DNA from 3 places in the Arthrobacter sp. YAF34 genome. Region 3 is predicted to be linked to each of the others. Evidence: riboswitches for the same ligand, from Rfam matches in the RefSeq annotation. Region 3 holds a riboswitch; each other region holds the start of a gene.
What was found. Region 3 has a riboswitch for S-adenosylmethionine ahead of AB4Y72_RS03440 (bifunctional o-acetylhomoserine/o-acetylserine sulfhydrylase). Riboswitches for the same ligand answer to the same signal wherever they lie in the genome.
Positions count from the first base shown of each region.

Region 1 (7,664 bases), on a different contig from region 3:
GGTCGGGGACGTCAGCGGCGAACCCGACACCCTTGCCCGGCTCGTCAAGATCCAGGACCGCAAGACGCTGCTACGCCGCAGTGCCGATGACACAGACCCGATCGAACGCGCCGTCGTGGCCAACGCCGACCAGCTCGTTGTGGTGGTCGCCGCGGCCAATCCCGAGCCCCGGACCGGTTTCATCGACCGCGCACTGGTGGCCGCGTACGACGCCGGCATTTCGCCGCTGCTCCTGGTGACCAAGGCCGACGTGAAGGATCCCGCCGAGCTGCTCTCCAACTACACGCACCTGGACTTCCCCGTCATCATCTCCAAGACGGCCGACTCCGCAGCGTCCGGCATCGACGCCCGCTCCGATGACGGGCTTTCCGCCCGGCTGGACAAGGACGCGGTGTCCCAGCTCCGCAGCTACCTCGACGGGAAGGTCACCGTCATGCTCGGCCATTCCGGCGTGGGCAAGTCCACCATGGTCAATGCCCTGACCGGGGCCGAACGTGCCACCGGCGGCGTCAACGCGGTGACCGGCCGCGGGCGCCACACGTCTTCCTCCGCGCTGGCGCTCAAGGTCAACGATGCCCCGGCCGGCAGCTGGATCATCGACACCCCCGGCATCCGGTCCTTCGGACTGGCCCATGTGGACCCGGACCGGATCCTGCGCTCCTTCCCGGATCTGGAACCGGGCACCGACGATTGCGAACGCGGCTGCAAGCACGACGCCACCGCCGTCAACTGCGGCGTCGACGCCTGGGTTGCGGCCGGGCACGCTGGCGCGTCGGGGCCTGCACGGCTGGCCTCCCTGCGCCGGCTGCTGGGCACGGACCCCCGTCAGGAAGCCCAGGAAACCAAGGAACTGGGCACCGTGTCCTGAGCGGCGCCGCTTCCCGGCCCGCGGCGCAGCGCCGCGGCCTCCCGGCTGGAGGCCCGCTTTCCCGGTAGTTTGGAACCATGAGCCAATCCGCTTCGAGCTACAACGATGACCTGCGCCTTGCCCATGTCCTGGCAGATTCCGTCGATTCCCAGACCATGAGCCGTTTCAAGGCGCTCGACCTTCGGATCGAAACGAAGCCCGACCTCACCCCGGTCACCGATGCCGACAAGTCCGCCGAAGAGGCCATCCGCGGCCAGCTCTCCCGGTCCCGTCCACGCGACGCCGTCCTGGGCGAGGAATTCGGCAGCTCGGGTCACGGCTCCCGCCGCTGGATCATTGACCCGATCGACGGCACCAAAAACTTTGTCCGCGGCGTCCCGGTCTGGGCCACCCTGATTGCCCTCGTTGACGAGGGCGAGCCGGTGGTCGGCGTCGTCAGCGCCCCTGCTCTGGGCAAGCGCTGGTGGGCGGCCAAGGGCTCCGGCGCCTACACGGGCCGCTCGCTGGCCGCGGCCACCCGGCTGAAGGTCTCCAACGTCTCCAAGCTTGAGGACGCCTCGCTGTCCTATTCCAGCCTCGGCGGTTGGAAGCAGCGCGGGAACCTGGACGAGTTCCTGGGCCTCACCGAGGAGGTGTGGCGCACCCGCGCCTACGGCGACTTCTGGTCATACTGCCTCGTGGCAGAGGGTGCGGTGGACATCGCTTGCGAGCCCGAACTCAACCTCTACGACATGGCCGCCCTGGTGCCGATCGTCACTGAAGCCGGCGGCCGGTTCACCTCGCTCGAGGGCGAGGACGGACCCTTCGGCGGTAACGCGCTGGCCACCAACTCGATCCTCCACTCGGAAGTGCTCAAGCGGCTCAACCCCGGACTCGACGACCTCCTCTAGGTGCGCGCTGCAGGTGCGCGCGTTCCGCGCGCGTAACAATCCGCTTCACATTCGGGGACTGCCTTCTCCCCGCCGGCGCGGATGTCCTACGCTCGATGCAGGTCACGAGTGCCAGCGCTAAACCCCGGTTTGCTGGCCGGCAACCCTCCAGACGCGGCGGGGTGCCCCGGGTGACGACCTGGCCGGTCCGGAACGGACACGGCAAGCGCGGATTCCCACGAGGGGGGGTCCTGTCCGAGTGAGGTCCCATGACAACTGCCGTTTTTCCTGCTGCCCCCGAAATCCACCCCGGTACCGATGCCAGCCATGCTGCCGGGCGGACCGATCACCGCATCACTGCCGCCGCGCGGCCGCTGGCCGCCGTCACCGGGGCCGAAATCCAGGCCCCGCTAATCCAGGGCGGCTCGGCCCGCTACGCCAACCTCGATTACGGCGCCTCCGCCCCGGCCCTGTCCGTGGTCTCGGCCTACCTGAACGAAATCCTGCCGTACTACGCGAGCGTCCACCGCGGCGCCGGCTACGCGTCCCAGATCAGCACCTCGGTCTACGAGAACGCCCGGGACATCGTGCGGGGCTTCGTGGGCGGCCGGCCGGACGATTCCGTGATCTTCACCCGCAACACCACCGATTCCCTGAACCTGCTTGCCGGCTGCCTGCCGCTGCGCGAGGGCCGGCCGGCGGGCGAGGTCCTCTACCTCGACATCGAACACCACGCCAACCTGCTGCCCTGGCAAAACGTCCCGCACCGCAGCGTCGTCGCCGCCCCCACCCTGGCCGCCACCGTGGACCGCCTCCGGGACGAGCTCGCCCGCGGCGGCGTGAGCCTGCTGGCCGTCACCGGCGCCTCCAACGTCACCGGGGAGATCCTGCCCATCCGGGCCCTCGCCGCACTGGCGCACGAATACGGCGCCAGGATCGTCGTCGACGCCGCCCAGCTGGCCCCGCACCGGCGGATAAATATCGCCGCGGACGACGTCGACTACCTCGCCTTCTCCGGGCACAAGCTGTACGCCCCGTTCGGCGCCGGCGTGCTGGTGGGGCGGACCGACTGGCTCGACGCCGGCACCCCGCACCTGGCCGGCGGTGGAGCAGTCCGCGACGCCCGGCTCGACTCCGTCAGCTGGACCACGGGACCGGCCCGGCATGAGGGCGGCTCGCCCAATGTCCTGGGCGCGGCAGCGCTGGCCCGCGCCACACAGGTGCTCGCTGCCCTGGACACGGAGCAGTGGTACGGGCATGAAGAAGCCATCCGGTCCTTCCTCGTCGAAGGGCTCCAGCGGATCGAGGGGGTAACGGTCCACCGGATCTTCGCCGATTCGACGCCCGCTTCGTCCTACCGTTCGTCCCCTGCAGGCGATGAGCCGGGCGCCGGCACCATCGGCGTCGTGAACTTTTCCGTCGAAGGCTACGACGCCGGACTGGTGGCCGCCTACTTGTCGGCCGAACACGGCATCGGCCTGCGCGACGGCCGCTTCTGCGCCCACCCTCTGCTCAAACGGCTCGGCCTGCCCGCCGGCTCCCTGCGGGCCAGCTTCGGCCTCGGGTCGCGGCTGGAGGATGCCGAGCGGCTCCTGGCCGGCCTGCGGCACCTGCGGCAAGACGGGCTCGGCTGGGACTACGTGGTGGACGCCGGCCGCTGGGTGCCGGCCAACGACAACCGCAGCTACCCGCACTGGGCGCCGAACACCCCGGGCACGGCCGGTGCCGCACCCTGCAGTGTGGACTAAGGCGTCTTACGGGCGGCAGAATCGGGACCCGGTCCAGTGCGGTGAACCAGTGCGGTAAATTCGAAAGGTACTGACATCAAGGACCTGCCGAAGGAGATCGCACGTTGCACAGCGTGCCCAAAATGCCCAGTGGCCCCCAAATGCGCAGTGAACCCAAAATGCCCAGTGGCCTCAAAAGGCACAGTGGCCCCAAACTGCAGGGTGTGCGCCGCCAGGAACTCGGACAAAGCTTCCAGGACGGCGGAGCGCACTACGAACGCGTCCGCCCGGGCTACCCGCAGGAATCGGCTGACTGGCTGATCCCGGCGGGAGCCCGGGACGCCGCGGACGTTGGTGCGGGCACCGGAAAGTTCACCGCACTCCTGGCCGCACGGGGCCTGCACGTGGTGGCCGTTGACCCGTCGGCGGACATGCTCGAGCAGCTGCGCCGGACCCTGCCGGATGTCACCGCCGTCGAGGGAACCGCCGAGCGGACGGGCCTTGAGCCCGAGCGGTTCGACCTGGTCACGGTTGCCCAGGCGTGGCACTGGTGCGACCCCCAGCTGGCCAGCGCCGAAATCGCCCGGATCCTGAGGCCGCACGGCGTGCTGGGCCTGATCTGGAACCAACTGGACACCGCCGTGCCCTGGGTGCACCGGCTCTCCCGCATCATGCATGCCGGAGACGTCCACAAACCCCACTTTCGCCCGCCCCTAGGTCCCGAGTTCACCGGGCTGGAGAGCCACCTGACCCGGTGGGAGGATGCCGTCACCACGGAGGATATCCAGGAGCTGGCCAAGTCCCGCAGCTACTACCTCGCGGCGTCGCCGGCCACCCGGGCCAAGGTCTCGGCCAACCTCGACTGGTACCTGCACGAGCACTTAGGCCACGCCCCCGGCGACCTTCTCCAGCTGCCCTACCTGACGCAGACGTGGCGGTCCTTCAAGACGGTCTGAGCCAAACGCGGAAGCCCATGGTTTCGGTGTGCCTAATAATCATTTGTAGGCAATAATAACTTTGAAGGTAACTTTGACGCCGGCGGCTTTCCTGCCGGTGCCGATCATCGCGTCAACGCGGACGCGCCAATCACGGGAGCTGGCAGTGTTGGACGTAACGGGACACGAACAACCGCCGCGGGGCGCACGCACCTACAAGCATCCAGGTGCCCGCAGGGCACTGATCACCCTCCTGGGGCCGGCGTTCGTGGCGTCGATTGCCTACGTGGACCCCGGAAACGTGGCCGCCAACCTGACCGCCGGAGCCAGGTACGGTTACCTGCTGGTGTGGGTCCTCGTCGTCGCCAACATCATGGCGGTCCTGGTCCAGTACCAGTCCGCCAAACTCGGAGTCGTCACCGGCAAGAGCCTGCCGGAGATCCTGGGCGAGCGGCTCAGGCCGTTCTGGCGCCGCACCTTCTGGCTGCAGGCCGAAATCGTGGCCGCCGCCACCGACCTCGCGGAGGTGGTGGGCGGGGCGCTCGCGCTGTACCTGCTGTTCGGCCTCCCCCTCCCCCTCGGTGCCGTGATCGTCGGCGCCGTGTCGATGCTCCTGCTCGCGGTGCAGGCCCGGGAGAAACAGCGGCCCTTCGAATTCATCATCATGTTCCTGCTCGGCATCCTCACCATCGGCTTCCTGGCCGGGCTGTTCATCAGCCCGCCCGATCCGCGGGCAGCCCTCGCCGGGCTCGTGCCCCGCTTCCAGGGCCCGGACTCCGTCCTGCTGGCCGCCAGCATGCTCGGCGCCACCGTCATGCCGCACGCCATCTACGTCCACTCGGCCCTGTCCCGGGACCGGCACCGGCCGGACGAACACGAACATGTCCCCCCGTCCGCCGTCGCCCGCCTGGTCCGCGCCACCCGCCTGGACGTCGTGGCCGCCCTGGCCATCGCCGGGATCGTCAACATCGGCATGCTGCTCCTTGCCGCCTCCACGCTCGGCGGCGAAGTGGGCACGGACACCATCGAGGGCGCACATGCGGCCATCACCGCGAACCTGGGCCCCGTCGTCGGTGTGGTCTTCGCGGTGGGGCTCCTGGCCTCCGGACTGGCCTCCACCTCGGTGGGCTGCTACGCCGGCGGAACCATCATGCAGGGCCTGCTCAAGATCCGGATCCCCGTCATGGCACGCCGCGTGGTCACGCTGGTCCCGGCCGTGGTGCTGCTGAGCGTCGGCTTCGACCCCACCTGGGCCCTCATCCTGAGCCAGGTGGTCCTCAGCTTCGGGATTCCCTTCGTCCTTGTCCCGCTGGTCGTCCTGACCAGCAACAAGGCCCTGATGGGCCGGTTTGCCGACGGCCTGGCGCTCCGCATCGCCGCCATCATCAGCGTGGTGCTCGTCGTGGCCCTCAACCTGGTCCTGCTGTGGTTCACGTTCTCCGGACGCGGCTGACGGTAGGCTTGGGTCTGTGAAGACCAGTGCGCCCTCCTCCTCGATCGAGGACTACGTCAAGGTCATCTATTCCTTCACCGAGTGGCAGCAGAAACCCATCACCTCCACCCAGCTGGCGCAGCGTCTGGGGGTCGCCAACTCCTCGGTCTCGGAAATGGTCCGCAAACTCAAGGACCAGGGCCTCGTGGACCACAAGCCGTACAGCGCCGTCACCCTCACCGGCGACGGTCTCCAGCTTGCCCTGTCCATGGTCCGCCGGCACCGGCTGATCGAGACTTTCCTCGTCCAGGAGCTCGGGTACCGCTGGGACGAGGTCCATGACGAAGCCGAGCTCCTTGAGCACGCTGTCTCCGACACGTTCATTGACCGGATGGCCGCGAAGCTGGGGAACCCCGCACGCGACCCGCACGGCGATCCCATCCCGGCCGCGGACGGCACCGTACTGATGCCCTCCGCCCACCGGCTCAGCGAGCTCGATGACGGCCATACCGGCCGGATCACCCGGATCAGCGACGAGAACCCGGAGCTCCTGCGCTACCTCGCCGCTGAGGACATCTATCTCGACGCCGAAGTGGAGGTGGTGGGCCGGCGGCCGTTCGGCGGCCCGCTCGTGGTGCGGATCGGTTCCGCCGCGGGCTCCCGCGACTTCGATTTCGCCGACGAAGTCGCGTCCGCCCTCTGGGTCCACAGCGATGCCGCGCACGCAGGTTGCCGCGTTGCTGGCCTCTAAGTCACAGGGGCACGGAGCGAAAAGTGCACTGGACGAACGCCGCGCCGCCCCGCGCCCCGGCGTCCCGGGCTGGAAGGCGTGGTCCGCCGTCGCCGTCGGCGGGCTGATCGGAACCGAACTACGGTTCGGTGCCGGCCTGCTTTTCCCCGAAAGCGCCGACGCAGTGCCGTGGACCACCCTGGCGATCAATGTGGCAGGAAGCTTCGTCCTGGCCACCCTGACCACCATCTGGATCGCGCGGCCAAAAACGGCCTTCTGGCTGCGGGCCGGGATCGGGCCGGGCCTGCTGGGATCCTTCACCACCTTTTCGGCGCTGGTGATGGCCATTGACCGGCAGATCCGGGCCGGATTCCATGCCACCTGGCTGGCCTACCTCGGACTCTCGCTCGTTCTGGGCCTCGGTGCCGCGGCCGCCGGCTGGAAAACCGGCAAGGCGATTGCGGACGCCGGCGGGGGTGCCCAATGATGACCGCGCTCCTGGTCGGAGTTTTCGGTGTGTCAGGTGCGCTCCTGAGGTTCGGCGTCGACTCCTGGTTTGCGCACCATCAGGGCTCCCGGCCGCACTGGCCGTGGGCGACTCTTGCGGTCAACGTCGCAGGGTCGTTCATCATCGGCGTGTCCCTTGGCCTGACCGGCCAGCTGGAGCTGGGTGCCGACTGGCATGCCGCCGTTGCGACCGGGCTGGCAGGCGGGCTGACTACCTTCAGCTCATGGACCACCGCGACGGTGCGGCTGGTGAGCGAAACACGGTACCGGGCGGCGGCGCTGAACATCGGCGCAAACCTCGTCGCGGGCCTCACCGCCGCGGGCCTCGGGATCTTCCTGGCCGGCTGAGCGCCTCAGCCGTCCGCCGGCGGCGGCGCCTGTGAATCCGGCGCCCTTTCCGCCGCCTTGCCCGGCGCCATTTCGGCCGGCGGCGGGTTCCGGATCCCGACGGCGGAGATCAGTGCGCCGGCGAGGAACAGGGCCGCGGTGATAGCCATGGTCCGGTGCAGGCCCGCCGTCGTGACCGCCGGTCCCGTAATGACGCCGGCGAAGGCAATCGCCACGAGGCCCGCGATGCGCGCCACCGCGTTGTTCAC
Region 1 is NZ_JBFRCV010000008.1:21,057-28,720, forward strand. Features, by position in the region: gene rsgA (ribosome small subunit-dependent GTPase A) at 1-868, shown strand, start outside; gene hisN (histidinol-phosphatase) at 946-1,758, shown strand; SAM riboswitch class IV at 1,859-1,972, shown strand; gene AB4Y72_RS11225 (aminotransferase class V-fold PLP-dependent enzyme) at 2,007-3,485, shown strand; gene AB4Y72_RS11230 (class I SAM-dependent methyltransferase) at 3,626-4,420, shown strand; gene AB4Y72_RS11235 (Nramp family divalent metal transporter) at 4,566-5,852, shown strand; gene AB4Y72_RS11240 (metal-dependent transcriptional regulator) at 5,869-6,582, shown strand; gene AB4Y72_RS11245 (fluoride efflux transporter FluC) at 6,611-7,048, shown strand; gene AB4Y72_RS11250 (fluoride efflux transporter FluC) at 7,048-7,416, shown strand; gene AB4Y72_RS11255 (MFS transporter) at 7,422-7,664, opposite strand, start outside.
Region 1: it holds a riboswitch for S-adenosylmethionine, as region 3 does, so the genes downstream of both, AB4Y72_RS11225 (aminotransferase class V-fold PLP-dependent enzyme) here and AB4Y72_RS03440 (bifunctional o-acetylhomoserine/o-acetylserine sulfhydrylase) in region 3, are expected to answer to the same signal.

Region 2 (7,664 bases), on a different contig from region 3:
GACCCAGGCCAATGCGGGCAAGGGAGCTGCCCTGAACCTGGGCATCCGCAAGGCCACCGGCGAGGTCCTCATGTTTGTCGACGCGGACGGGATCTTCTCGCAGAACACGGTCAAGCGGATGCTCCAGGGTTTCACCGATCAGCGCACCGGGGCCGTGTGCGGCGATGACCGGCCGGTGAACCTGAACCGGGTCCAGACCCGGATGCTGGCCTTCATCAGCCATGTCGGCACCGGGATGGTCCGGCGCGCCCTGACCATGATCGGCTGCCTCCCGATCGTCTCCGGCAACATCGGGGCGTTCCCCCGCCGGGTCCTGGAAGAGGTCGGACCGTTCCGCGAGGACACGGTAGGCGAGGACCTGGAACTCACCTGGCGAGTGCACAAGGCGGGCTACCGGGTGGTCTTCGCCCCGCGGGCGCTGGTCTACGCCGAGTCGCCGTCGACCGTCCGGGCGCTCTGGCGCCAGCGCGTCCGCTGGGCCCGCGGGCTGCTGCAGACGATGGGCGTGCACAAAGGCATGATCGGCAACCTCCGGCACGGCCAGTTCGGCGCGTACCTGCTCTTCAACACCATCACTATGGTGGTCCTCCCGGTGTTCCAGATTTTCGTGCTCCTGGATCTGGTCTTCCTCCTGGCGCTGGGCCGCAGCCCGTTCGGCGCGGACGTCTGGGCAATCCTTGGCTGGGTGGGGCTGGTCATCACGCTGCTGCTCACGGTGTTTGCCCTCGCCATGAACAGGGCGTGGAAAGACCTGCGGCATGTCTGGGCGCTCCCGCTCGTCCCGCTCTATTCTGTGTTCACGAGCCTGACCATGGTGGCCGCGTTGGTGCAGGAACTCCGCGGCAAGGAGGCCCGCTGGAACAAGCTGACGCGGACCGGAGTGGTCAGCGTCACCGCCCCCGACCCGCGCGCGAAGGTGAGCGTTTGAGGCGCGGACCGGCCGCCTTCCCCGCGCTGGCACTCCTGTCCGCACTGGCACTCGCAGCCACGGGGTGCGGGGGGCCCAGCGGACCGACGGCGCCCGCCGCGGAACGCACGGTCGGCGTCGGCTACGAAACGGTGGTCGACGCCGCCTCCACGCTGCCGGAACTGGCCAGGCGGCTCGACGAGGTGAACGCCAACGGCGTCACCATCAGCGTCGGCCGGCTGGACTGGACGGCGTTCCCCTGGGCCGCCCACCCCGAGACTGAGGCTGTCCCGGGCAGGGACCACGTGGCCGACGCGATCAAGGCGCTGGGGACCGGCAGGGATGGCAGGAAGCGCAGGATCACCTTGACCGTGGACCTGCTGGTTCCGGGCTGGATCAGCACCAACCCGGGCTTGGCGGGCATCAATTTCGACGGGACCCGGTCCAAGGACTTCGCCAGCGTCACCGCTCTCACCACGGGACCGGTCGGGGAGCGGCTCATCGACTTCGTGGCCGAGGTGACCAAGCGCTACCGGCCGGACGCCGTGGCCTTGACGGAACTGATGTTCGACAACAACACCTACGGCGGCGACGACCGCGATTCGTACCGGCTGGCCAGCGGCCGGGCGGACTGGCCGCGGCTCGCGAACGGGGACATCGACGTCGCAGATCCCACGCTTGGGGCTTGGCGGTCGAAGTCGCTGGCAGCCGTCGTGGCCAAGGCGGCGGCAGCCGCGCACGCCAACGGTGCCACGCTCGACATGGATGTCCGGGCGCCGTGGCACGACCCGGCCGGTGACCGGCCCGAGAGCGGCCATGACTACGGGCTGCTCGCCGCGGCCGCGGACCGGCTGGTCCTGTGGGACTACTTCGGGCTCAACGACGCCGCTCCCTCCTACTCCGCGGACTTGGCCAGGGCCATGGTGAAGCGGTCCGGCAAGTTCGTTGTCTCGGTCGGGATGTGGGCCAAGGACGGGAGGATCTCGGCCGCTGACCTGGCAGCCGGGCTGGAGGCGTCTGTCTCCGGCGGGGCGACCGCCGTCGCCGTCACGCCGTCCAGCATGCTCGATGACGACGCCTGGCGGGCGCTCAAGAGGGCCTGGGCGTGAGCGCCTAGACCTGCTTGAGGGCCTGGCCGAGGTCGCGGATCAGGTCCTCGACGTCCTCCAGGCCCACCGACAGCCGCACCACGCCGTCGCTGAGTCCGATCGCCGCGCGGCCCTCCGGACCCATGGCGCGATGCGTCGTGGTGGCCGGGTGGGTGATCAGGGACTTCGAATCGCCGAGGTTGTTGGAAATGTCGATGATCCGCAGCGCGTCCAGGAGCGCGAAGGCGGCTTCCTTGGCGGTGCGTCCGGGGGAGGGCGAAAGCTCCAGCGTGAGCACGGTGCCGCCGGCCTTCATCTGCTTCACCGCGAGATCGTGCTGCGGGTGGGACGGGAGCAGCGGGTACTTCACCCAACTGACGGCGGGCTGTCCCTCAAGCCATCCGGCCAGCCGCAGGGCGGAGGCCGAGGAATGGTTGACGCGCAGGCCCATGGTCTCCAGCCCCTTGGTCAGGACCCAGGCGTTGAAGGCCGAGAGCGACGGTCCGGTGTGCCGCATGAGCTGCTTGACGGGTCCGTCGATGAATTCCTTGGTGCCTAGGATCGCCCCGCCCAGCACGCGTCCCTGGCCGTCGATGTGCTTCGTGCCGGAGTAGACGATTACGTCCGCGCCGAGGTCGCCGCAGCGCTGCAGGAGCGGGGTGGCGAAGACGTTGTCGACCACCACCGTGGCCCCCGCCGCATGGGCGAGCTCGCTCACGGCGGCGATGTCCACGATTTCCTGCATCGGGTTCGACGGCGACTCGAAGAAGACCGCCGTCGTGGGCCGGGACAGCGCGGACTGCCACTGTTCCAGGTCAGGGCCGTCGACAAAGACCGTCTCGACGCCCCAGCGCGGCAGGATCTCATTGAGGATCACAAAGCACGAGCCGAAAAGCGAGCGGGCGGCGACCACCCGGTCCCCGGCCCCCAGCAGCGCGCCCAGGGCGGTGAACACGGCGGACATGCCCGACGCGGTCGCAAAACACGCCTCGGTTCCCTCCAGCAGCCGGAGCCTCTCTTGGAAGGTCGCGACCGACGGGTTGCCGTAGCGGGAGTAGACGAAGCGCTCGTCCTCGCCGGTGAAGGCGCGCTCGGCGGCGGCCGCGGACTCGTAGACGAAACCGGAGTTGAGGAAGATCGGTTCGGCGGTTTCCTGGAAGCCGGTGCGGTCAAGGCCGCCACGGACGGCCTGGGTGTCGGCCGACCAGCCGGCGGCGTCGGGATTGAAAGTCACTTAAATCTTTCCGAGCTTGGTGGGGAGGCCGCGGTTCTTCCAGCCGTTGACGGTGCGTTCGCCGGAGCGGTCGGGCTCGCCCTCAAAGCCCTCGAGAACGTTGTACGAGGTGTAGCCGGCGGCTGTTGCGGCCCTCGCGGCGGCAATCGACCGGGCGCCGGAGCGGCACAGGAACACCAGTTCCACGCCGGTGTCCTCCGGGGCCTGCCGCCGGAGCTGGTCGACGAAGTGCGGGTTGGGCGCGCCGCCGGCGAGGTTCCATTGGATGAAGAGCGGATCATTGCGCGTCTCGCCCGCGGACGTGGTGTCCGGGACGCCGATGTGAGCCCATTCGCCCTCGGTCCGGACGTCCACCAGGACGGCTCCGGCCTCCAGTTTGGCCCACGCGGCCTGCGGGCTGAGGTCTCCGGCGTAGCTCATGCGTGGCCCTCGAAGGCCTCATCCGCGCCAAACTCGTCAGCGTCGAGTTCATCAACGGCGTTGGCTACGGCGGCGTCCGCGCTGGCAATCGCCGCCGGCAGGACCAGCGCCTGCGCCACGATCACCGTGCTGCCGTTGAAGGTGGCGGCGGGACTTCCGTGCAGGACATAGCCCTCGGCCAGGGCGGCCGACACGCGCTCACAGAAATCGCGGTCATCCGGTCCGGTGAACAGCCGGTAGGCCAGCTTTTGCTCCCCCGCGGATGCGGCTCCGGACGTCGCACCGGGGGCTGTGTTTGGGGATGCCTTTTCGGGTACTACGGGGGCGGACGTGTCGGGCACGACGGATCTCCTCTTTCACGCTTGCAGTTCGAATGGTGATTCTGCCGAGTCTTCACCTGAGGCACCCCGCCGCGAAAGGGAGGGTTGCCGACCGGCCAGTCAGGGCTTGGCACCGGTTCTCATTACTCCCCAAAAACGTAACACTTACGACGCCGACCCGCACCGCCGCCGTCGTCATGTTCCGTAACCGGATCACGCCCAAGGCCCGAGGCCCAATAACCGGGGCGGCGCGGCGCGGCGCGGCGCAGACGCCGGACGGGGCGAGTAGTGCCCGGTCCCATTTTCGGGTACCACCCACTCGTGCGCGGCCCGACGATGCGCCGTGTACTGGTGGGGACCGGACCGACGCCCCGGCCACGAAGCAACGTGTCAGCAATTCCACACTGTCTGGAACTAGGGGCCGGGAGACCGCCGGAGCCGCAGCCGCGGCCCGGCAGGTGACGGCGGAATGGAGCAATCATGGGTCCGCGCATACTGGTTACCGGTGTAGCGAGCGCCGCCGGCCGGACCGTCGCGGCCCAGCTCGCCGCCCGCGGCGTCCCCTGCCTCGGCTCCGACGCCCGCGCCGATACCCGTCAAGCCGGGGACGGCCCAGCGGTGGCAGCGGTCAGGCTCCTGCCGGCGACGGACCCGGACATGGTGCTGGACCTGCGCCGGCTGGTGGACCGGGAAGCCATCAACGTCATCATTCCGACCCTCAGCGTGGAGCTGCCGGTCCTGGCCGCGGCCCGCGCCGGATTCGGGCGGGACGTCCGGATCATCGTCGGCGACCCTGCCGCGGTGGCCCTCGCCAACGACCGGCTGTTGACCGCATGGGCGTTGCAGGCGGCCGGCATTCCGGTTCCGCGCTTCGCGGTCCCCGGGGACCTGGCTGCCGCGCCGGCGTCCCTGGCGGACCTCAACGGCCCCGTCGTGGTCAAGCCGCGGATCTTCAAAGGCACCCGCGCCGTCCACCTGCTGGCCGGGACCGCCGCCGTGAGCTGGAAGAATATGGCGCCCGGGCAGCTGGTCCAGGAGTTCATCCCGGGTGCCGACTACGTCGCCCTGGTGTTCGGCACCCCGGCCCGCAACGCGATGGCCCCGCTGGCAGTGGTCCTGGAGAAGACGAAAACCCCGTACGGGCGCGCGGGCAGCGACGAGGTCAGCCGCAGGGTACCGGCGGGCGAGGCCGGGGACGTGCGGAAGCTGGGCCTGGCGGCCGTGCGCGCACTCGGACTGACCGGGCCGGTGCAGGTCCAGATCCGGCGCCGCGCCGACGGGACCCCCGTAGTGCTGGGCGTCTGCGCGACGCTGGGGGAGAACAGTACGTGGGCACCGGAACTGCTCGACGCCGTGCTGGCAACTTTCATGCTCCCGGCCTTCAATCCCGCCTCCTTCCGGCGCTGCCCGGCAGTTCCCGCGGATGCGCTGGGGTGACCCGGCCTAGCTATTCGATGGTGGCGAACAGGGCGTTGAGTTCGGCCGTGAGCTGCCTGCGGAGCTCCGCGGTGCCGATTTCCTGGCCGTCGATGTGGTTCACCGGCGCCAGGAGCCGGATGCTGGAGATCAGCCAGACGGCGTCGGCGTCCAGCAGGTCCTTCGGCTCCAGCGGTCCGTAGCCCAGTTCCCAGCCTGCAGCCTTGGCCGCGGTGAACAGGGCGCCCTGCGAGGTGCCCGGCAGGATGCCGCTGTCCAGCTGCGGGGTGATGAGCCGCCGGATCGTGCGCACGCCGCCGGCGCCGTCGTCCGACGTTTCCAGATGCGCCAGCAGAACGGTCGACGTCGGCCCCTCCAGGACCCGGCCGTCCGCGGACGTGAAGATGACGTCGTCCGCGCCGTGCCGGTGGGCGTGACGCAGCGCCGCCATGTTCACGGCGTAGGAGAGGGTCTTGGCGCCGAGCAGCAGCCAGGGGGCGCGCTCGCCGACTTCGCTGTCGTAGCCGCGGTCCAGCAGGATGACGTCGATTCCGGTCTCGCGCTGGCGGCGCCCCGCCGCCGAGGGGGCGGAGGCCTGGACCCAGCAGGTGGGGGCTGCGGCGCCCTCCGGCCCGCGGGTGACGAGCAGCTTCACCACCACCTCGTCCCCTGCCGCGTCGCCGCCGGCAGCCAGGGCCGGATCCTGGCGCCGGTACTCGCCGATGGCGGTGTCCACGGCACGCCGCCACGCGTCCTCGGCCGGGATGTCCAGCTCCAGCAGGCGGGCCGAGCCGGCCAGCCGGGTCAGGTGCGCCTGGATCTTGCGGGGCCGGCCGCCCACGGCCAGGAGCGATTCGAAAACGCCGTCGCCGCGGGTGGCGCCCAGGTCCGTGGCCATGAGCTGCGGCTTCGACGCGTCCGCCACGCGGCCGCCGTCGAACGCCGGGTCCAGGAAGACCAGCACGGTTGCGGGCGCAGGAACAGCGGCAGGAGAGGTCATGGCAACAGCTTAGTCCCGGTGGTCCCGGGATAGGATTTGCTCGTTGCCCGTTCCGGAACTGTTCCGCGGGCTTGAAGCGTGAGGGGTTCGCCTGTGCTGTGGCAATTTCCGATGGCGGAGACCTTGCCGTCCTGGGCCGTTATGATCCTGACCCTGATCGATTTCGCCATCCGGGTGCTTGTCTTGGGCATCATCCCCGGAAACCGGCGGCCCACCACCGCGATGGCGTGGCTACTGTGCATCTTCATTGTGCCCACCATAGGCCTGCTGTTGTTCCTGCTGTTCGGCAACTTCCGGCTGTCCCGGCGCCGCCGCGCCCAGCAGGAAGCGGTCAACACCAGGATCCGGGCGGGGACGTCGGAACTGCAGGCCGTCGAGAGCCGCTACGCCGGACCGGAATGGGTGGCATCCGCCTCCGAACTGAACAAGACGCTGGGGTCGCTGCCGATGGTGGACGGCAACAGCGTCGAACTGCTGCCTGGCTACCCCGACTCCATCAAGGCGATGACCGAAGCCGTCAGGGGCGCCAAATGGTTTGTCAACGCCGAGTTCTACATCATGAGCTCGGATCACGTCACGGACGATTTGCTGACTGCCATGGAGGAGGCCACGGAGCGCGGCGTCGAGGTCCGCGTCCTCTTTGACCACCTCGGCTCGCTCCGAATCAAGGGCTACCGCCGCCTGAAGGACCGGCTCAACGCCAGCAAGATCCGCTGGCGGCCCATGCTGCCGCTGAGCCCGGTGCACGGCCAATGGCGCCGGCCGGATCTTCGCAACCACCGCAAGATCATGGTAATCGACGGCGAAATCGCCTTCACCGGATCCCAAAACCTCATCGAGCCGTCCTACAACAATCCCAAGCACCGCAAGGTGGGCCGCGAATGGGTGGAGCTCATGGCCTGCCTGCGCGGGCCGATTGTCACCACCTTGAACGTGGTCTTCGCGACCGACTGGCTCAGCGAGACCAACGAATCCCTGGAAGAGCAACTGGAACACCGGCCGGAGCCTCACCCCGGCAACGTCACGGCACAGGTGGTCCCCAGCGGCCCCGGCTTCATCACCGAGAACAACCTGCGGCTCTTCAACACCCTCATCTACTCGGCCCAGCACAAAATCTCGCTGTGCAGCCCCTACTTCGTCCCGGACGACTCGCTCCTGTATGCGGTGACGACGGCGGCGCAGCGCGGCGTCGAAGTGGAACTCTTTGTCTCGGAAAAGGGCGACCAGTTCCTCGTCCACCACGCGCAGCAGTCCTACTACGAGGCCCTGCTCGAGGCGG
Region 2 is NZ_JBFRCV010000010.1:120,158-127,821, reverse strand. Features, by position in the region: gene AB4Y72_RS13750 (glycosyltransferase) at 1-928, shown strand, start outside; gene AB4Y72_RS13745 (hypothetical protein) at 925-2,016, shown strand; gene AB4Y72_RS13740 (O-succinylhomoserine sulfhydrylase) at 2,021-3,229, opposite strand; gene AB4Y72_RS13735 (rhodanese-like domain-containing protein) at 3,230-3,649, opposite strand; gene AB4Y72_RS13730 (DUF1737 domain-containing protein) at 3,646-3,894, opposite strand; SAM riboswitch class IV at 4,003-4,117, opposite strand; gene AB4Y72_RS13725 (hypothetical protein) at 4,450-5,406, shown strand; gene AB4Y72_RS13720 (aminodeoxychorismate lyase) at 5,417-6,385, opposite strand; gene cls (cardiolipin synthase) at 6,527-7,664, shown strand, end outside.
Region 2: it holds a riboswitch for S-adenosylmethionine, as region 3 does, so the genes downstream of both, AB4Y72_RS13730 (DUF1737 domain-containing protein) here and AB4Y72_RS03440 (bifunctional o-acetylhomoserine/o-acetylserine sulfhydrylase) in region 3, are expected to answer to the same signal.

Region 3 (7,664 bases):
GCCCGCCCGTACCTGTTCTCCAACTCGCTGGCCCCGGCAATCGTCGCAGCCACGCTCAAGGCCCTGGACCTCGTGGAGAACTCCGGCGAACTGCGCGGCAAGCTCTTCGCCAACGCCGAACTCTTCCGGAACCGCATGACCGAGGAAGGCTTCGACCTCCTCCCCGGCGAGCACGCGATTGTCCCGGTGATGTTCGGCGACGCCGTCATGGCGGCCAAGGTGGCCGACGCCATGCTCCACCACGGCGTCTTCGTCACGGCGTTCAGCTACCCGGTGGTGCCTAAGGGCGCCGCCCGGATCCGCGTGCAGCTCTCCGCCGCGCACAGCGCCGACGACGTCGAGGCGTGCGTGCAGGCGTTCATCCGGAGCCGCGCGGCCGTCGCAGCCGCCTAGGCCGGATCCCTGAGCCAGGCCCCACGCTGAACTGCTCCCCGAAAGTCGGACTGAAAATTCAGTCCTGACTTTCGGGGAGCAGCTTCATGGAGGGAGCAGTTCGTTCCTTGCCCGGCGACTGCCAGCGCTAAGAGTTGACTGTCAGCGTGAGCGGTGATGCTGTCTCCGGGCCGCCACACTCCGCCGTTCCGCCGGTCCGCTGCCAGGCCAAGGTCATCTTTTTCTCGGCGAGGGTATTTCCGGCTGGGTCCAGGGCCCGGACGGTCACAGACCCGGGGGAGTCGATCTCGAATCCAAACCGCCAACGGTCCGGGCCGAACTTCTCGACGGTGATGGGACGCTGAATGGGACCGCTACCCGGCGGGAATCCGAGGCCGTTGGCCCCGGTGGGGGTTACCGTCGCGGACGGGAGGACGGTCCGCGGCGCAGGGCTCTCCGTCGCCCGGGAACATGAGTCCGGGGTGCACAGCTGCACCCAGGACACACTGCGGGTGTCTCCAGCCAAGGTCACGGTGACGAAGTTCGTCCACGCAATGGCCGGGCAAACCCTCGCGCACCCCGCAACGGGCACCAGGGCCGGCAGCAGGACTGTCAGCCAGGCGAGGGACCGCAGCGGCGTCATGCGGCCAGCGTAAGTCCCGGCCTCGGACATGTCGATAGGAGCATCTCCCTTGCGGCCATGGCCCGGACAATCTGCAAGGATGGAGCCATGTCAGATACTTACGATGTCGTAATTGTCGGCGGCGGTATTGCCGGCCTGTCCCTGGCTGCCACGCTGGCCGGGCACTGCAGCGTGGCCCTGGTCGAAGCCGAGCAGACCCTGGCCTACCACACCTCGGCCCGCTCGGCGCGGCAGCTGATTCCCAGCTACGGCCCGCCCGTGGTCCAGGAACTCACCGTCCGGACGCTGGACCTCATCGCCGCCCAGGACGCCGACCGTCCGGAACCGGTGCTCACGCCGCGCAGCTTCATGCTGATCGGGGACGACGCCACCGTCCAGGCGGAGGCCAGCGGCCACATGCACCGGATCACCCACGCCGAGGCACTGGAGCTGTGCCCGGCCCTGGTCCCGGACTCGTTCAGCGCCGCTGGCCTGGACACTGGCTCCTTCGCCTGCAACGCCCCCGTGCTGCTCGAGGACCACCGGCGCCGTGCGGAGGCTGGCGGAGTGGACATCATCACCGGCGCCAGGGTCCATTCGGCCCAGCGCCTTGGCACCGGCTGGGAACTGGGCGCCGGGCAGGAAGGCTTCCAGTCCGCCGTCGTGGTCAATGCCGCCGGGGCCTGGGCGGATGAACTTGCCGTCCTCAGCGGCGTCGAAAAGGTCCAGCTGCAGCCGTACCGGCGCACCGCGGCGATCGTCGACGTCGACCATCCCCTCCCGGAGTCCAGCCCCTTTGTGGCCGCTGCCGACGAATCCTTCTATTTCCGCCCGGACGGAGCACAGGTCCTCATCTCGCCTTCGGAGTCTGTCCCGAGCGGCCCGGAGGACGCGCAGCCCTACCCCGGCGACGTCGAACGACTCATCGCCCGGCTCAACACCGTCACAGCACTCGGGATCCGTGGCGTCCGCAAGGCCTGGACGGGGCTGCGGACGGAGGCGGCCGACGGCGTTCCCGTGGTGGGATTCGATGCCGAGGCCACCGGATTCTTCTGGCTCGCCGGCCAGGGCGGTTACGGGTTCCAGACCTCCTCCGGCATTGCGGAGCTGGCCGCCGGGCTCATCCTCGCCGGCCAGGGGTCCGCCGCTTCCGTTGCTGCCGCGGACGCCAGTCCGGCATCCCGGACAGCGGAGGCGCTGGCCGCGACCCGCTGGTCCATCCGGCGCTGAAGAATGGTTCCATGAGCACCCTCATCACCAACATCGCCGAACTGATGACCCAGGACGCGGAACACCGCATCCTCCGCGACGCGGCAGTGGTGATCGAGGGCGAGCGGATTTCCTGGCTCGGTCCCGCGGCCGACGCCCCTGCCGCGGACGAAAGCGTGGACGCCGGGGGCCGGGCGCTCCTGCCGGGCTGGGTCGATTCGCACACCCACCTGATTTTCGCGGGGGACCGCACGGCCGAGTTCGAGGCCCGGATGGCGGGGGAGAGTTACAGCGCCGGCGGCATCGCCGTCACCACCGGTGCCACCCGGGGCACGAGCGACTTCGACCTCACCCGGCTGGCGATGGGCCGGGTCGCCGAGGCCGTGTCGCAGGGCACCACGTACCTGGAGACCAAGACCGGCTACGGCCTGGACCTTGAGAACGAGGCCCGCAGCGCCCGGATCGCCTCCACGGTCGCGGACGAAGTCACCTATCTGGGGGCGCACCTGGTGCCCGCCGGGACGGACGCGGAGGAATATACGGAGCTGGTGTGCGGGCCGATGCTCGCCGCCGTGCTGCCCTACGTCCGCTGGGCCGACGTCTTTTGCGAGCGGGGCGCCTTCAACGAGGACCAGTCCCGCCGGGTGCTCCAGGCCTGCAAGGACGCCGGGCTGGGCCTGCGCGTCCACGGCAACCAGCTCGGCGAGGGCCCGGGCGTCCGGCTCGCCGTGGAATTCGGCGCCGCGAGCGTGGACCACGTGAACTACCTCTCCGCCGCGGACATCGAGGCGCTCGCCGGCAGCTGGTTCGGCTGGGACGCCGGCTCCGGCGGAGGCACGCGCGGCACGGTCGCGACGTGCCTGCCGGCCTGCGATCTCTCCACCCGGCAGCCGCTGGCCCCGGGCCGGGCCCTGCTCGACGCCGGCGCGCAGCTGGCCCTGGCCTCCAACTGCAACCCCGGCACGTCGTACACGAGCTCCATGGCGTTCTGCGTCACCACCGCCGTTCTGCAGATGCGGCTCAGCGTCCACGAGGCGGTCCGCGCAGCGACCTACGGCGGCGCGTTGGCCCTCGGGCGGGAGTCCGGGAACGACGTCGACGGCGAACGCGCGGTGGGCTCGATCGCCGTCGGACACCGCGCGGACCTGCACCTGCTCAATGCGCCGTCCGCCACGCACCTGGCCTACCGGCCCGGCATCCCCCTGACGCACGCCGTATGGCGGGCCGGCACAGAACAGCAGGTCAGCGCAGCCCAGGCGGTGCGCTAGCTGTACTGTCCCGGCACAGCTAGAAAAACATCGGCGGGGCGTCGAGAACGGTCTCGTCCACACGCCTCTTCTCCCACTGGGTGAAGGGCTTGTCAAGCTCGTACTTGCCGTGCGCACTGCGCAGCAGGGTGCGGACCTCGGCGTTCTCCGGGTTGTTCAAGGACTCGAAATACTCCACGGACCAGTGGAACCAGCGCATGCAGAACAGCCGCATGGTCAGTCCGTGCGTCACAAACAGTGCATTCGGCGCATAGCTGGGCCTCGACCAGTGCCGGTACAGGGTTTCCATGAAGGAGGAAATCCGGTCATACACATCGGAGCCTGACTCGCCCTCGCGGAAGCGGTAGAAGAAGTGCCCGTAGGCGTTGCGGAGCTCCTTCTGGTCCTCGATGTCACCGGCGATCTGAAAGTTGGCCCAGTCCTGTTCCCGCAGCCGGGGCTCCTCGATCACCCGCTCCACGAGGGGACCCAGATTGAGCGCCTCGAGCGTTTGGTAAGCGCGCAGGTACGGCGAGACGTAGACGCACACCGGGCGGCCGTCCAACTGGCGCCGGACCTCGACGCCGGCCGCCGCCGCCTGCTCCAGCCCGAGCGGCGTCAGCGGGATCCGGTAGTCCGGAACGCGGTTGTAGATCGAGGTGTCGGCATTGGCAGCGGACTGGCCGTGCCGGATCATGATGATTTTCCGGGGCGCACTCATAGTCCCCAAGCATAGGGGTCCCAAAAGCAAGGGCCGTAGGCAAAGCCCCGCACGGCCGGCGCGCTCCTAAGACCAGCAAACTCTCGGCAACTGCAGGCAAGATAGGACCATGTTGGTTCCCTCCCGCCGTCGGCTGCGGTTCGAAGTGTTGATTGTCCTGGGGCTGTCGCTGGGGCAGTCCGCGGTCTATTCCGTCGTGCAGCTCATGGACAAAATGACCCAGGCGCCGCTGGCCCAGGGGACGTCCACGCTGAACCGTTCGCAGAGCCCGCGCGAATACTTCGATCTCACCTACCAGCTGCTGGACATCTTCTTCGCCCTGGTCCCCGTGGCCCTGGTGATCTACTTCCTCACCGAACGGTGGCCGGGCGGAGAGCACGGCACCTCGGCGTTCCGGAAGATCGGCTTCGACTTCGCCCGACCCGGCAAGGACCTGCTGCAGGGACTGGGGCTCGCCGCGGTCATCGGCGTTCCGTCCCTGGCGCTCTACGCCGCCGGCCGGGCCCTGGGGATCACGACGGCGATCATCCCCAGTGCGCTGGACGCGTACTGGTGGACGGTGCCGGTCCTTGTCCTCTCCGCGATCCGGCACGCGGTGGTCGAGGAAGTGATCGTGGTGGCCTACCTGCTCGACCGGCTTGGAAAACTGGGCTGGAGCACCCCGGCGGCCATCGCCGCCAGCGCCCTGCTCCGCGGCAGCTACCACCTCTATCAGGGGTTCGGGCCGTTCATCGGCAACGCGGTGATGGGCGTTGTCTTCGCCCTGGTGTACACCCGGACCAAGCGCGTCATGCCGCTCGTGATCGCGCACGCCATCCTGGATACCGTGGCGTTCGTGGGATTCAGCCTGTTCGGCAAAGCCGTGGGCCTGGGCTGACAGCCAACACAGCAACGCGGGGTCACTTTCGGCCCATCCGGAGCCTCCGGACGGGCGCGAAGTGACCCCGCGTTGCTTTTATGAACAGGCGACCCCGGCCGGCCTTAAAGAAGTATCGGCCGCCATCTAAGGGTGACAACGTTGGCACCCTTAGATGGCGGCCGAAGTGTGGGGCAGGTGCAGCGTTAGATCGTGACCGCTCCGGAAGCGGTCTCGAAGGTGACGGAGAGGATGCCGGGCGTGCCGTGCGGCGCGATCCAGTGAACGGCCACGTCCTCCAGCGGCTTTTCCACCGGCTCGCCCAGCCATTCGGTCACCCGCTCTGCGGAACCGGCAATGGTCAGCGCGGACATTTTGACATCGCTCTCGTAGGCTTTGGACGGGTGGAGCTCCGGATTGCCCTCCCACTTGAGCATGTACGGCACCTGGGGATCGGCGATGAGGCCCAGGATGCCGATCTGCTTCCAGACCAGTTCACGGCCGTCGGGGAACTTCCGGTTGCCGTTCACGGCCGAGCGGCCCAGCCGCTCCTCGAACGGGGCGAGGTCGTCCACTTCGACGCACCAGCCCATCCAGCCGCCGCCGGCCTCGGAGCGTGCCCGGACGGCCTGGCCAAAGGGAGCCTTGTCCGACGCCGGGTGGTTCAGGACCTCAACGACTTCCAGGTACTTGTGGCCCGCGAGCGGGATAATCATGTTGCGTGTCCCGAAACGGGGGTGCACTCCGCCCTTTACGGCTTCGACGCCGAGGGCGGACGCAATACGTTCAGTGGTGGCTGCCAAGCCATCGTGTTCACAGGCGTAAGAGACGTGATCCATGCGCATGCCCTCATCTTGGCACTTTGTGATGGACCTCTCAGCTTAGGCTCCCCTTACCGTCATAGGATGTCACGGCGCGCCGTCAGCGGCAGCCCGGGAAGCGTCTGCAGGCGGCGCCACGGTCCGTCATCTTCATGTTCGTCACAAAGCTATCCAACGCCCGCCCGCCCTTCCTAGACTGAAGCAAGGTCATGAGTGCCAGCGCACAGCCCCGGCTTGCTGGCCGGCAACCCTCGTATCGCGGTGGGGTGCCCCGGGTGAAGACCTGGCCGTCCGGCGCCCGCCGGAGGGCAAGCGCGGCGCCTGTGCCGGTCCGGGCCGATGGCCCTGGGCGGTGCTGTGCCCGGTCCCTTGAGGAGCATCAATGTCCACTGCCTGGTCCTTTGAAACCCGCCAGATCCACGCCGGTCAGGAGGCGGACTCCGCCACCGGGGCGCGGTCCCTCCCGATCTACCAGACGACGTCGTTCGTGTTCCCAAGCGCCGAAAGCGCCGCGAACCGCTTCGCGCTGGCCGAGCTCGCCCCCATCTATACCCGGATCGGCAACCCCACCCAGGACGCCGTCGAACAGCGCGTGGCAAGCCTTGAAGGCGGCCTCGCGGCCCTGCTGCTCAGCTCCGGCCAGGCCGCCGAGACCTTCGCGATCCTCAACGTGGCCGAAGCCGGGGACCATGTAGTGGCCAGCCCCAGCCTCTACGGCGGAACGTACAATCTGCTCGCCCACACGTTGAAGAAGTTCGGCATCTCCGTGACATTCGTTGCGGACCCGGACAACCTTGACCACTGGCGGGACGCCGTCCAGCCCAACACCAAGCTGTTCTTCGGCGAGGTGGTGTCCAACCCGCGCCAGGACGTGCTGGACATCGAAGGCATCTCCAAGGTGGCCCATGAGGCCGGCGTGCCCCTGATCGTGGACAACACCCTGTCCACCCCCTACCTCATCCGTCCGATCGAGTGGGGCGCAGACATCGTGGTCCACTCCGCCACCAAGTACCTCGGCGGCCACGGCGCCGCGATCGCCGGCGTGATCGTTGATTCCGGCAACTTCGACTTCGGCAAGGACCCCGAGCGGTTCCCGGGCTTCAACACCCCGGACCCCACCTACAACGGGCTGGTCTACGCCCGCGACCTCGGTGCCGGCGGCGCCCTCGGGGCCAACCTCTCCTACATCCTCAAGGCCCGGGTGCAGCTCCTTCGCGACCTGGGCTCCGCCGTGTCCCCGTTCAACGCCTTCCTCATTGCCCAGGGCATCGAGACGCTCAGCCTGCGCGTCGAACGCCACGTGGCCAACGCCACCAGCGTCGCCGAATGGCTGGAGGCCAGGGACGACGTCGAGTCGGTCGCCTACGCCGGACTGCCGTCCAGCCCCTGGTACGAACGCGGGCGCAAGTACGGGCCCAAGGGGACCGGCGCCGTCGTGGCATTCACGATCGCCGGGGGAGCCGAGGCCGGCAAGCGGTTTGTCGATGCCCTCGAGCTGCACTCGCACGTGGCAAACATCGGCGACGTCCGCTCCCTGGTGATCCACCCGGCGTCGACCACGCACAGCCAGCTCTCGGCCGAGCAGCAGGCCGTGGCCGGCGTGAGCCCGGGGCTGGTGCGGCTCTCGGTCGGCCTGGAGCACATCGATGACATCCTCGCGGACCTCGACGCCGGATTCCGCGCGGCCAAGGGCGCCTAAGGACACGCCGCATTCGCCGGAGCCGTCGAGGTCGCCGTAACGCTCGGGCGGCCTCGGTGGTTTCCGGCGGTCCCGGTGCACTGGACACCGGGGTGTCACACGGAAGTCACAATCTTG
Region 3 is NZ_JBFRCV010000002.1:233,773-241,436, forward strand. Features, by position in the region: gene AB4Y72_RS03405 (glycine C-acetyltransferase) at 1-393, shown strand, start outside; gene AB4Y72_RS03410 (hypothetical protein) at 521-1,015, opposite strand; gene AB4Y72_RS03415 (NAD(P)/FAD-dependent oxidoreductase) at 1,103-2,224, shown strand; gene AB4Y72_RS03420 (imidazolonepropionase) at 2,236-3,471, shown strand; gene AB4Y72_RS03425 (histidine phosphatase family protein) at 3,491-4,171, opposite strand; gene AB4Y72_RS03430 (CPBP family intramembrane glutamic endopeptidase) at 4,281-5,048, shown strand; gene AB4Y72_RS03435 (VOC family protein) at 5,234-5,872, opposite strand; SAM riboswitch class IV at 6,054-6,169, shown strand; gene AB4Y72_RS03440 (bifunctional o-acetylhomoserine/o-acetylserine sulfhydrylase) at 6,231-7,547, shown strand.